One region of the Rhodococcus sp. S3 genome, then DNA from elsewhere that is predicted to be linked to it. Evidence: riboswitches for the same ligand, from Rfam matches in the RefSeq annotation. Region 1 holds a riboswitch; the other holds the start of a gene.
What was found. Region 1 has a riboswitch for S-adenosylmethionine ahead of metX (homoserine O-acetyltransferase MetX). Riboswitches for the same ligand answer to the same signal wherever they lie in the genome.
Positions count from the first base shown of each region.

Region 2: linked by a shared signal. The riboswitch ahead of AC0LPE_RS19010 (amino acid ABC transporter permease) and the one ahead of metX (homoserine O-acetyltransferase MetX) in region 1 are both predicted to bind S-adenosylmethionine.

Region 1 covers NZ_CM177074.1:3,592,453-3,597,932, reverse strand. The annotation lists gene AC0LPE_RS16860 (wax ester/triacylglycerol synthase domain-containing protein) at 1-1,074, shown strand, start outside; gene AC0LPE_RS16855 (bifunctional methylenetetrahydrofolate dehydrogenase/methenyltetrahydrofolate cyclohydrolase) at 1,080-1,934, shown strand; gene AC0LPE_RS16850 (DUF3017 domain-containing protein) at 1,961-2,245, shown strand; gene metX (homoserine O-acetyltransferase MetX) at 2,242-3,369, opposite strand; SAM riboswitch class IV at 3,504-3,615, opposite strand; gene AC0LPE_RS16840 (NADP-dependent isocitrate dehydrogenase) at 3,885-5,102, shown strand; gene AC0LPE_RS16835 (hypothetical protein) at 5,247-5,480, shown strand, end outside.
Region 2 covers NZ_CM177074.1:4,097,197-4,102,676, reverse strand. The annotation lists gene AC0LPE_RS19020 (hypothetical protein) at 1-1,769, shown strand, start outside; gene AC0LPE_RS19015 (sulfite exporter TauE/SafE family protein) at 2,644-3,417, opposite strand; SAM riboswitch class I at 3,568-3,660, shown strand; gene AC0LPE_RS19010 (amino acid ABC transporter permease) at 3,890-4,861, shown strand; gene AC0LPE_RS19005 (ATP-binding cassette domain-containing protein) at 4,858-5,480, shown strand, end outside.

The DNA of each region.
Region 1 (5,480 bases):
GGTGTCGAGGACCTTCCCGAGGGCGCCACCATCGTCGCGTTGCTCCTGCACCACTCGGTGACCGACGGGCTCGGAGCCGTCGAGATCGCTCGTGCGCTGCTCGACGATCCGGCTGCCGCCCCTTCGACGGGAGGACGCGTCGTCGCCGTGCCGGGACCGGTCCGCGCGGCGGTCTCGCTGCCCTTCCGGTACGCGAGGATGCTCCCGGCTCTGGTCGCAGCACGTCGCGCTCGACGAGCACTGGGTGATCTCACCACCTCGGGGGAGATCACCGCGCCCCGGCCGCAGCGTCCCCGCACCCGCTTCGACACCGACGCCGGCGGCCCCTGGCAGTTCGGCGTCGTCCGTATGCCGTTGCCGGAGGTGCGTGCCGTCGCGCGCGCCACGGATACCTCGGTGAACGACGTGATCCTGACGGTCGTCTCGGGCGGACTGCGCGCCTACCTCGCATCCCACGAGGAAATTCCCGCCGACTCGCCGGCGGCGATCGTTCCGGGATCCCTCCGGGACGGAGCGGGAGCGGAGTCGGAGAACAAGGTCACGCTCATGTATGTCGACCTGCACCTCGATCGGGCTGATCCGCGCGAGCGGCTCCGCCGAGTCCACGAGTCGGCCGCTCTCGAGAAACAGCGCATCCGGCGTCCGGAGGCGGCTGCCTCCGTTGCGGCGGTGGATGCATCGCCCGCGTTCGACCTGGCGATGACGATCCGGCGAGCGCACCGCGGGCGGGTGGGGCCCACGGGAGACGTGGTGCCGCTGGCCAACACCACCGTGACGAATGTGCCCCGCGGGCCGGTCGAGGGACTCCGCTTCGGGGACAGTCCCGCCGTCGAGGCGATCGGTACTCCGATGCTCAACCGGAACTACGGTCTCGTCCACTCCGTGACATCCCTCGGCGAGGCCCTCACCTTGTCTTTTCTGGCCTCGGACTCCTGCATGCCCGACCCCGGGCAGTACGAGCGGCATCTCGCCGAGGCCTTCGCGGAACTGGCCCGGGAGTGCCTGCCTCCGGGCGCGCGGACGGTTTCCGGTACCGGCCGCGATTCGACGCCGGACGGGCGCCTGGAAGAATGAACGACGTGACTGCGACGATCCTGGACGGCAAAGCAACCCGCGACGAAATCTTCGAGGACCTGAAGGTCCGCGTGGATGCGCTGAAGGCCAAGGGCGTCACGCCCGGTCTCGGCACGATCCTCGTCGGCGACGATCCGGGATCCGCGGCCTATGTGCGCGGCAAGCACAACGACTGCGCGAAGGTCGGCATCACGTCGATCCGCAAGGATCTGCCCGCCGACATCACCCAGGAACAGCTGTTCGAGGCGATCGACGAGCTCAACGCCGATCCTGCCTGCACCGGCTACATCGTCCAGCTCCCGCTGCCGAAGCATCTCGACGAGAACGCGGCGCTCGAGCGCATGGATCCGGGCAAGGACGCCGACGGATTGCACCCGGTCAACCTCGGCCGGCTCGTGCTCGGCAAGGAGGCTCCGCTGCCCTGCACGCCGCGCGGCATCATCCACCTGCTGCGCCGCTACGACGTGGAGATCGCCGGCGCGCACGTGGTGGTGGTCGGTCGTGGCGTCACCGTCGGTCGCCCGATCGGTCTGCTGCTGACCCGTCGTTCGGAGAACGCGACGGTCACCCTCTGCCACACCGGCACCCGCGACCTCGCCGCAGAGGTGCGCCGCGCCGACATCATCGTCGCAGCCGCAGGTGTTCCCGGCCTGGTGACGGCGGACATGGTCAAGCCCGGCGCCGCTGTGCTGGACGTGGGTGTCTCCCGCACCGAGGACGGACTGCGCGGCGACGTCGCCGCGGACGTGCGTGAGGTCGCGGGCTTCGTGTCCCCGAACCCCGGGGGCGTCGGACCGCTGACCCGCGCCTTCCTGCTGACCAACGTCGTGGAGCGGGCCGAGCAGCTCGCGTCCCGATAAGCAGGTCGACGACTCCGGGAGACGAGATGGCTCAGGCTCTGCGATTCACGCGTCTGAACCTGCCGCTGCTCGCGGTCACCCTGGTGATCGCGGCAGCGGTGATCTTGGTGATCGCCGACCGGTGGCGACGCGGAGCGTTCGTCTTCGGCGGCGCCACGATCCTCGCCGGCCTGTTCCGCTGGGCTCTCGACGAGGACAAGGTCGGTGTCCTCGCGGTACGCGGCAAGGCGTTCGACGTCGCCTCGATGATGGTCGTCGGCGGAATCGTGGTGGCGCTCGCCGCGTCGATCGACCCGCTGGGAACCGACTAGCCCTCGGCGAGCTTCATCAGTTCGACGAGGAGCTTCGCGACCTCGTCTGCCTCCGTGAGGAATCCGTCGTGCCCGTCGCGGGAGACGAGCACACGCAGGTCGCCCGATCCCGGGAGCAGATCGGCGATCTCCTGCTGCAGGCGCAGCGGGTACAGCCGGTCGGAGTCGACGCCGGCGACGATCGTCGGGACCGGGGTGGACGCGAGTGCGGCCTCGACGCCGCCGCGTCCGCGGCCGACGTCGTGCCGGTTCATCACGTCGGACAGCACCACGTAGGTACCGGGATCGAAGCGCGCGACGAGCTTGCGCGCCTGGTGCTCGAGATAGCTCTGCACGGCGTACCGGCCCCCACGCCACGGGTCCTCGTCGTCCTGGGGGAGATTCCCGAAGCGCGTGTCGAGTTCGAGTTCGGTCCGGTAGGTGAGGTGCGCGATGGTCCGGGCGATGGCGAGCCCGGCTTCGGGACGCCGCCCAGAGCCGTAGTAGTCGCCGCCCTGCCAGTCGGGGTCGGCCGTGATGGCAGCCATCTGCGCGGTCTGGGTGCCGATCTGGTCGGCGGTCGCGCGGGCACCGGTGGCGAGGACGAGCGACGCCCGCACCCGCTCCGGGTACGCGATGATCCACTCGAGAGTGCGCATGCCACCCATCGATCCGCCGGTCACGGCGGCGAGGACGTCGATGCCGAGCTTGTCGAGCAGCGCAACCTCGGCCGCCACCTGGTCGCGCACGGTGATCAGCGGGAAGCGGGACCCCCAGGCCTTGCCGTCGGGCGCGGTGCTGCCGGGCCCGGTGGAGCCGCGGCACCCGCCGAGGATGTTCGTCGAGACCACGCACCAGCGATCGGTGTCGATCGGAGCACCGGGGCCGACCATGCCCGACCACCAGCCGGGGGACGGATGCTCCGGTCCGGCGGGGCCGGTGACGTGCGAGTCGCCGGTGAGGGCGTGTTCGACGAGCACCACGTTGTCGCGGGCGGGGGAGAGTTCGCCCCACCTCTGCACGGCGATCGTGACGTTCGGCAGCGTCTCGCCGCTCTCGAGCGCGAGATCGCCGATGTCGATGGTGTCGAGGCGTCCATCCGCCGGGGGCAGTTCGACGCGACGCCGCTCGGTGCCCGCCGTCAAGAGGTGACCGCCTCGAGGCTCGCGGTGGGCTGGCAGCGCCGGCTGCGGATGTCGGTCATCGTGTCCTTCCGGCGGTGATGGGAGGTGTGATCGTGGCTTGGGTGCGACAGCACATCATCATCTCAGTCCTCCCGACAACAGGCTTGTCGGTGGGGTTCCACCGACCGTGTCATCACCCGGAGCACCCCACCCCGGTCGGAGGGTTGCCGGCCAGCAAGCCGGGGCTTGACGCTGGCACTCATGACTTTCCCGGCAGTCTAGCGACTCTCCGTCGCAGGGTCTTATGCACCCTCTGAACATCCCTGACCAGCAGGAAAGTTACCGGTCGGTAGGGCGTGGGGCTGGGACGAGGTGCTTTGCGGTCGTCGGCAATAGCAGTACGCTTGTCATGTTTGGCCGCGGTCCAGGACGTGGACACGGCCATGCTCGCTGCTCGCGAGCCGACGGCGACCGCACCCACAAAGTGCGGTCGATTGGGGACCTACAGAAACGTCCTAGGAGGACACGAAGCGCATATGTCCAAGATCAAGGTTGAAGGTAAGGTCGTCGAGCTCGACGGCGACGAGATGACCCGCATCATCTGGCAGTTCATCAAGGACAAGCTGATCCACCCGTACCTGGACGTGGATCTCGAGTACTACGACCTCGGCGTGGAGAACCGCGACGCCACCGACGACCAGGTGACGGTCGACGCGGCGAACGCCATCAAGAAGCACAACGTCGGCGTCAAGTGCGCCACCATCACCCCCGACGAAGCGCGTGTCGAGGAGTTCGGCCTGAAGAAGATGTGGCGGTCGCCCAACGGCACCATCCGTAACATCCTCGGCGGCACCATCTTCCGCGCGCCCATCATCATCTCGAACGTGCCGCGCCTGGTGCCGGGCTGGACCAAGCCCGTCATCGTCGGCCGCCACGCGTTCGGCGACCAGTACCGCGCCACCGACTTCAAGGTCGACCGCCCGGGCACCGTCACCATCACCTTCACGCCCGAGGACGGCAGCGAGCCGATCCAGCACGAGGTCTGCCGGATCCCCGAGGACGGCGGCGTCGTGATGGGTATGTACAACTACAAGAAGTCCATCCAGGACTTCGCGCGCGCCTCGCTCTCGTACGGCCTGCAGCGCAACTACCCGGTCTACCTGTCGACCAAGAACACGATCCTGAAGGCCTACGACGGCATGTTCAAGGACGAGTTCCAGCGGATCTACGAGGAAGAGTTCAAGGCGGAGTTCGACGCCGCCGGTCTCACCTACGAGCACCGCCTCATCGACGACATGGTCGCATCGTCCCTCAAGTGGGAGGGCGGCTACGTCTGGGCCTGCAAGAACTACGACGGCGACGTCCAGTCCGACACCGTCGCGCAGGGCTACGGCTCGCTGGGTCTGATGACCTCCGTCCTGATGACCCCGGACGGCAAGACCGTCGAGGCGGAGGCCGCACACGGCACCGTCACCCGGCACTACCGTCAGCACCAGCAGGGCAAGCCGACGTCGACCAACCCGATCGCGTCGATCTTCGCCTGGACCCGTGGCCTCGAGCACCGCGGCAAGCTGGACAACACCCCCGAGGTCATCGAGTTCGCGCAGCAGCTCGAGGATGTCGTCATCAAGACCGTCGAAGCCGGTCAGATGACCAAGGACCTCGCCCTGCTCGTCGGCCCCGAGCAGGGCTGGCTGACCACCGAGGAGTTCCTCGCCGCACTCGACGAGAACCTGCAGAAGGCTCGCGCCTGACCTTCCGCTCCGTTCTCGACAGCACGTACACGGGACGCCCGAATCGGGCGTCCCGTGTCGTGTTCCCGAGCACTCCCGGCACCGGCTACCGTTTCGTGTACCACTGTCAGTCGCATCACCGTCAGGCCCGGGAGGAGGACGGCCGTGACCACCACTGCCACCGACTCCGAAGCCCGCGGCGGAGCGCACGCCCGCCGGCGGTTCTGGACCCGGGTGTGGATGCTGATGTTCGGCTCGGCGCTCGCCTACCTGCCCGTCGCGCTCGCACCGAATCTGATCCACGCGGTCGCCCGCCGCACCGACGAACTGGCCTACGACCGGTCCACGCCGGTGCGCAGCGGCGTGCTCACCACCCTCACGATGGGTGAGGCCGCCGCC
Region 2 (5,480 bases), 500 kb from region 1:
CTGCAAGAGATATCGAAGTTGAGACGGCTACCGTAGCCGGCATCGATCTCCTTACTTCTCAGGATGAGATCTCGACATCGGCAACCTGTCTCGCTGACGGGACGATGATTGCTGGCCCGATCAAACCATCGAATGCATCGCTCAGGCTGGGACCGTGGATCTCCGGGGTGCAGATGCAGTTGCCCCCCGAACCAATCGTTCAAGGTGCCGACCCGGCCGTGACTACGCGATCGGCTAGCCGAAATTCGCCGTTGGTCGGGTACGAATACACAGCGACATTGATCCGCACGAAGCAGGAGACATCGAAGGGGGCACGGTCTGAACTCCGACTGCAGATGATGAGCATCGGTAAGGTGACCGACGAGCAGAAGTGGTCCCTCGACCTCGTCTTGGCGTACGCCGAGTGCGGTGTAGGGATGTCGGTGCCGACACCGGAATGGCCCGTCGTCGACGGATCGAGTGTTCAAGGCGCGGCAGTGAGCTCCTTGGCGTCCTTGATGTTGGGCCCCCACAAAACGTCTCTTTGTTCCGTCACAAGCAAGGGAACGCAGCCGAGAGATAGCTCGCTCGTCGATGAAGGTGATGACGATGTCGGCACGGTGGAAGCGACTCCAACTGAATCCGTCGACTCTCACCTCGTCGAATCTGTCTCTGGAACATCGTTCGGAACTGAACCTGCTGGTCTCGAGATTGGCGCAGACGAGCTGGAAGTAACTGGAGAAACTGACGATCGCGCTGACGAATCAATGTCATGTGAGCTCGATGCGTCAGGACCGAGCGCTACTTCGCCCATTGATTATCTGATAGACGAGAATCTCATAGAGGAAGCCGAAACTCTGCCAGAGCCTACCGATTCTCGAGAGGAAGGCGAAGACGTCCGATTCGGTGCTGACGATGGACGCGTCGGGGGAGACCCTCGTGAATTCGATGGCAGTACCGAAGGATCGACCGGAGCCTCGGATCCGACTCGCGAGGACAACGAGAATGGCAAGGGAGAGGACGGCAAATCACCAGGCGGCAAGACTGCAGACGAGACGAAGGCCGCGGAGGGCGACGACAACTCCGAAACGTCCGACAGTGCGGTCGACGAAGCCCGGGAATCTGAGGTCGATGGCAAGGATATTGGTTCAGTCGAAGACGCGACCTCGACAGCGCCGACGACCATATCCGCCACGCCGCCTGGCGAGCCCGCACCTACACCGGCACCTGTCCAGACGCCGGCTCCCAACGGACCCTCGACTCCGAGTCGCGTGAGTGCTCGAGTTCCGTTCTCGATGGTCGCTTCGGATGGAAGTGTTCTCGGCACTGCGACCGTTCGTGACGTCTCACGCAGCAGCGGATGCGTCGCGGTTCTCCTGGAGGTCGAGACGTCCGATGGTTCGGGGAGCACGCAGCTGAACGGAGTACGCGCCCGGGACTTCCGTGAGGTACTTCCGGACGGAGGTACGGCTCCGGTCGGCTCACCGACCGCGTCGTGTGGCGGTGGTGCCTCGATGCCGGCCTCTTTCTCTCCGAACTCCACCTATACGGGATGGGTGACGTTCGATGTCCTCAACGGTGGAAACGCGGTGATGCTGCGTCCGTCCGGCACGGCCGGTTGGATCTTCACTCTTCCGTCGGCGCCCGCGGTCTCTGTACCGACTTCGGTGACGGCGACTCCTGCGACGACCGGAGCGGACGTGCCGGACGAAGAAGCGTCTACCGAACCGGCAGAGGAAGCCGCGCGCCCAACCGCTGCACCCGCAGCAGACGACAACGTGGACGAATAGCACGCCAGGCAGGAGGTGATCACAGTGCGTGCGGCCGAACCTGCCGGTAGGGGCGCGCGTCTGCTGGTGATCTCTTGCATCGTCGGCCTGGTTTCGGCGTGCGGATTCGGATCGCATCTACATCCGCCGCCGGACCGAGCCGGGATTCAGGGAAACTTCGGCATCGACCAGAGCGAGTCAGGCTCCTGGGGAGAGTACGGGACCCGAGAAGGCGCCGGACGATTCGAGTTCTCCATCGACCCGCTCTCTCTCCAACCAGGTGAGCCGGTCTATGCGCCGGTTGCGTTACGAACGCTTCCGACGGTGACGACGCCGGTAACGATCATGTTGAGACCACCGTTGACGACACCGAACTCGGTTGCGGGGGTTCTGCGGTACTCCGTATCGGAGGCTCCCGCATCGTCCTGCAACGCGGGAGGTTTCGGATCTCCGACTGTGGTCGACGGTCAACCGCTCACGGCGACGGGCGGCAGCCTCATGCTCGAACCGAAGGTTGTGCGGACTCTGTGCTTCCGTGTAGAGATTCCCGCCGGCACGCCACCGCACGACTTCGCCGGGCTCGCCGACACCGTGGCGTTGTGGGAGTTCCGAGCCGAGGGCGAGGACCCTCCACGCCCACCGAAGCCTGCCCCCGACCGGTGTCATTCGCACTCCGGGCCCTTCGTATTCGGAGGCGGATGGTACTTCGTGCATTGCTGGTTCCTGCGACGGCATTGGGGGGCACCTGTGGGTGGGAGCGCGCTGAGGTCGACCGCAGGTCACCACGTTCGCGTCTCTCAGATGACTGCGCTCTCCCGTCCGAAGCGTGTAGGGATCGGCGCGGCTACAGTCTGATGCCGGAGCGGGGTGTTCTCACCGTCTTCGCGGAGACGGGTCAGGCGAGCAGTCGGTACAGGCCGATCAACCCGACCACGACGATCACCGCACGCAGCGCCACCGGCGACAGGCGTCGGCCGTAATGGGAGCCGAGATAACCACCGATCAAGGAGCCCACGGCGATCAGCGCGGCCACGGTCCAGTTGATCCGGTCGAACGCCACCAGGATGTATGCGGATGCGGCCACGATGTTCACGACCAGCGACAGAAGGTTCTTCGCTGCGTTCTGTCGCTGGATGTGGTCGTGCAGCAATGCTCCGAACAGGCCCATCAGCAGAATGCCCTGTGCCGCCGTGAAGTAGCCGCCGTAGATGCCGACGGCGAAGGTGCCGACGACGAGCAACGTCATCCGCACCGGCCCGAGACGGCCGTCGGCGTCGCCACCTGTCCGGCGAGCCACCCACGCCTGGATCTTCGGCTGGAACACGACGAGTGTGAGTGCCAGGAGAAGCAGGATCGGCACGACCGTCTCGAAGACGGTCTCCGGCAGGTGGAGCAGGAGCCACGCTCCGACCAACGCCCCGCAGAACGACGCCGGGATCTGCCATTGCAACCGTTCCCATTGCCCGCGCAGTTCGCGCCGATACCCCCAGGTGCCCGATACGCCTCCCGCGACCAGGCCGATCGCGTTGGACATCGTCGCGGTCACCGGGGGTACACCGAACGCGACGAGCGTCGGGAAGGTGATGAGGGTGCCGGATCCGACGAGGGAGTTGATCGCTCCGGCGCCGAGCCCGGCCAATGCGACGAGGAAAAGTTCGAGCGGGGTCACCGAGGCGAGTCTACGGCGTGCCGAAACCGGCCTTGTTGTCGATGTCGGGGCACCACGTCGACATCTACATCGGTCTCGACGAGGGACGGTATTTCCGCCACGGTGAGAGAAAGCCTGTCCACGACGCGCCGCACTCCGTAGGTTGAGCAGCGACCATCCAGAGCGACCGAGAGACCTGGCTCCACGACGTCGCAGCAACCCCCCGTGCGCGGGTGCGGGTGCTACCGCCGGGATCGATGGAGGAACGAGCATGACCCGCTGGACCGAGCGCGCCTCGTGGTGCCGCCTGCACATCGACCTGTGCCGCGGTACTTCGCACCGGTGTCGTCGCTGACGTAGACCGCCCGTCGTCCTTCGCCGCGTGAGTCCCGGCCCGTCCGCAGGGGGACGGGCCGGGACTCACGTCTGCACCCCCGCACCCCCGCATTCCCGAAAGGCCCATCCCGATGGCTCCCGCCCCCAGGACGTCGCCGTGAGCACGTCCACCGATCTCCGCATCCCCGACGCCCCGGCCGACCACACCGACGACGAGGACCTGGCCGTCGCCCGGAAACGGCATCCGTGGCGCTGGGTGATCAGCGCTGCCGTGCTGATCCTCGTCGCCCAGTTCGTGCACGGCCTGGTCACCAACCCCGGCTGGGACTGGGCGACCTTCGCGCAGTACTTCACCGCGTCGTCCGTGCTGTCCGCACTGTGGATGACGATCGAACTGACACTGTGGGGCACGGTCCTCGGCTTCGCTCTCGGTGTGCTCCTCGCGGTCGGCCGGTTGTCGAACAATCCTGTTCTGCAAGTGGTCTCGTGGACGTACATCTGGGCGTTCCGATCGATCCCGCTCATCGTCCAGCTACTGTTCTGGTTCAACATCGCGTACCTGTACAAGACGCTGTCGATCGGCATCCCCTTCGGGCCGGCCTTCTTCGAGTTCGGTGTGGCCGGGGTGATCTCGGGATTCACAGCCGCCGTCATCGGTCTGGCGCTCCACCAGGCGGCCTACTCCGCCGAGATCATCCGCGCCGGCATCATCTCCGTCGACCACGGTCAGATCGAGGCCGCCAACGCGCTCGGCATCCCGCGTTACCGGCAGTTCATGAAGATCGTTCTCCCGCAGGCCATGCGGGCGATCCTTCCGAACGCCGCAAACGAGGTGATCAGCCTGTTCAAGGGCACCTCGATCGTCTCCACCATGGCCATCGCCGAACTCTTCTACCAGGTACAGGTGATCTTCGGTCGCACCGGACGCGTCGTTCCGATGCTCATGGTCGCGACCGTCTGGTACATCATCCTCACCACGATCCTGTCGATCGGGCAGTACTACGTCGAACGGCACTACGCCCGCGGTTCGGCACGCGCACTGCCGCTCACCCCGTGGCAGCGCGTGGTCGCGAAATACCGCGAGATCCGCGACAGCGGCATCGGTGCACCCCGAGGAGCGACGAAGTGACCGCCACCCGGGACGACGTCGACCACGTCGTCGACGTGCGCGGAGTCCACAAGTCGTTCGGCGCACTCGAAGTTCTCAAAGGCATCGACCTGCAGCTGCGCAAGGGCACGGTCACCGTGATCCTCGGACCGTCCGGCTCCGGGAAATCCACCCTCCTGCGCACCCTCAACCACCTCGAGAAGGTCGACCGCGGCACCGTCCGCATCGACGGTGAACTCATCGGCTACAAACGGCGCGGAAACAAGCTGCACGAGTTGCGTGCCCGCGACATCCTCCGCCAGCGCTCCCGCATCGGCTTCGTCTTCCAGAACTTCAACCTGTTCCCGCACCTGACCGCACTCGAGAACGTCGTCGAGGCGCCGGTATCGGCGCAGGGGCGCGACCGGGCGGAGGTCGAGGCCGAGGCTCGCGCCCTGCTCGACCGTGTCGGTGTGGGCGACAAACTGCACGACTATCCGAAACAGTTGTCCGGCGGCCAACAGCAGCGCGTCGCGATCGCGCGGGCCCTGGCCCTGCGACCCGCCGTGATCCTCTTCGACGAACCCACCTCGGCTCTCGACCCCGAACTCGTCGGCGAGGTTCTCGCCGTCATCCGCGACCTCGCCGGCGACGGCGCGAC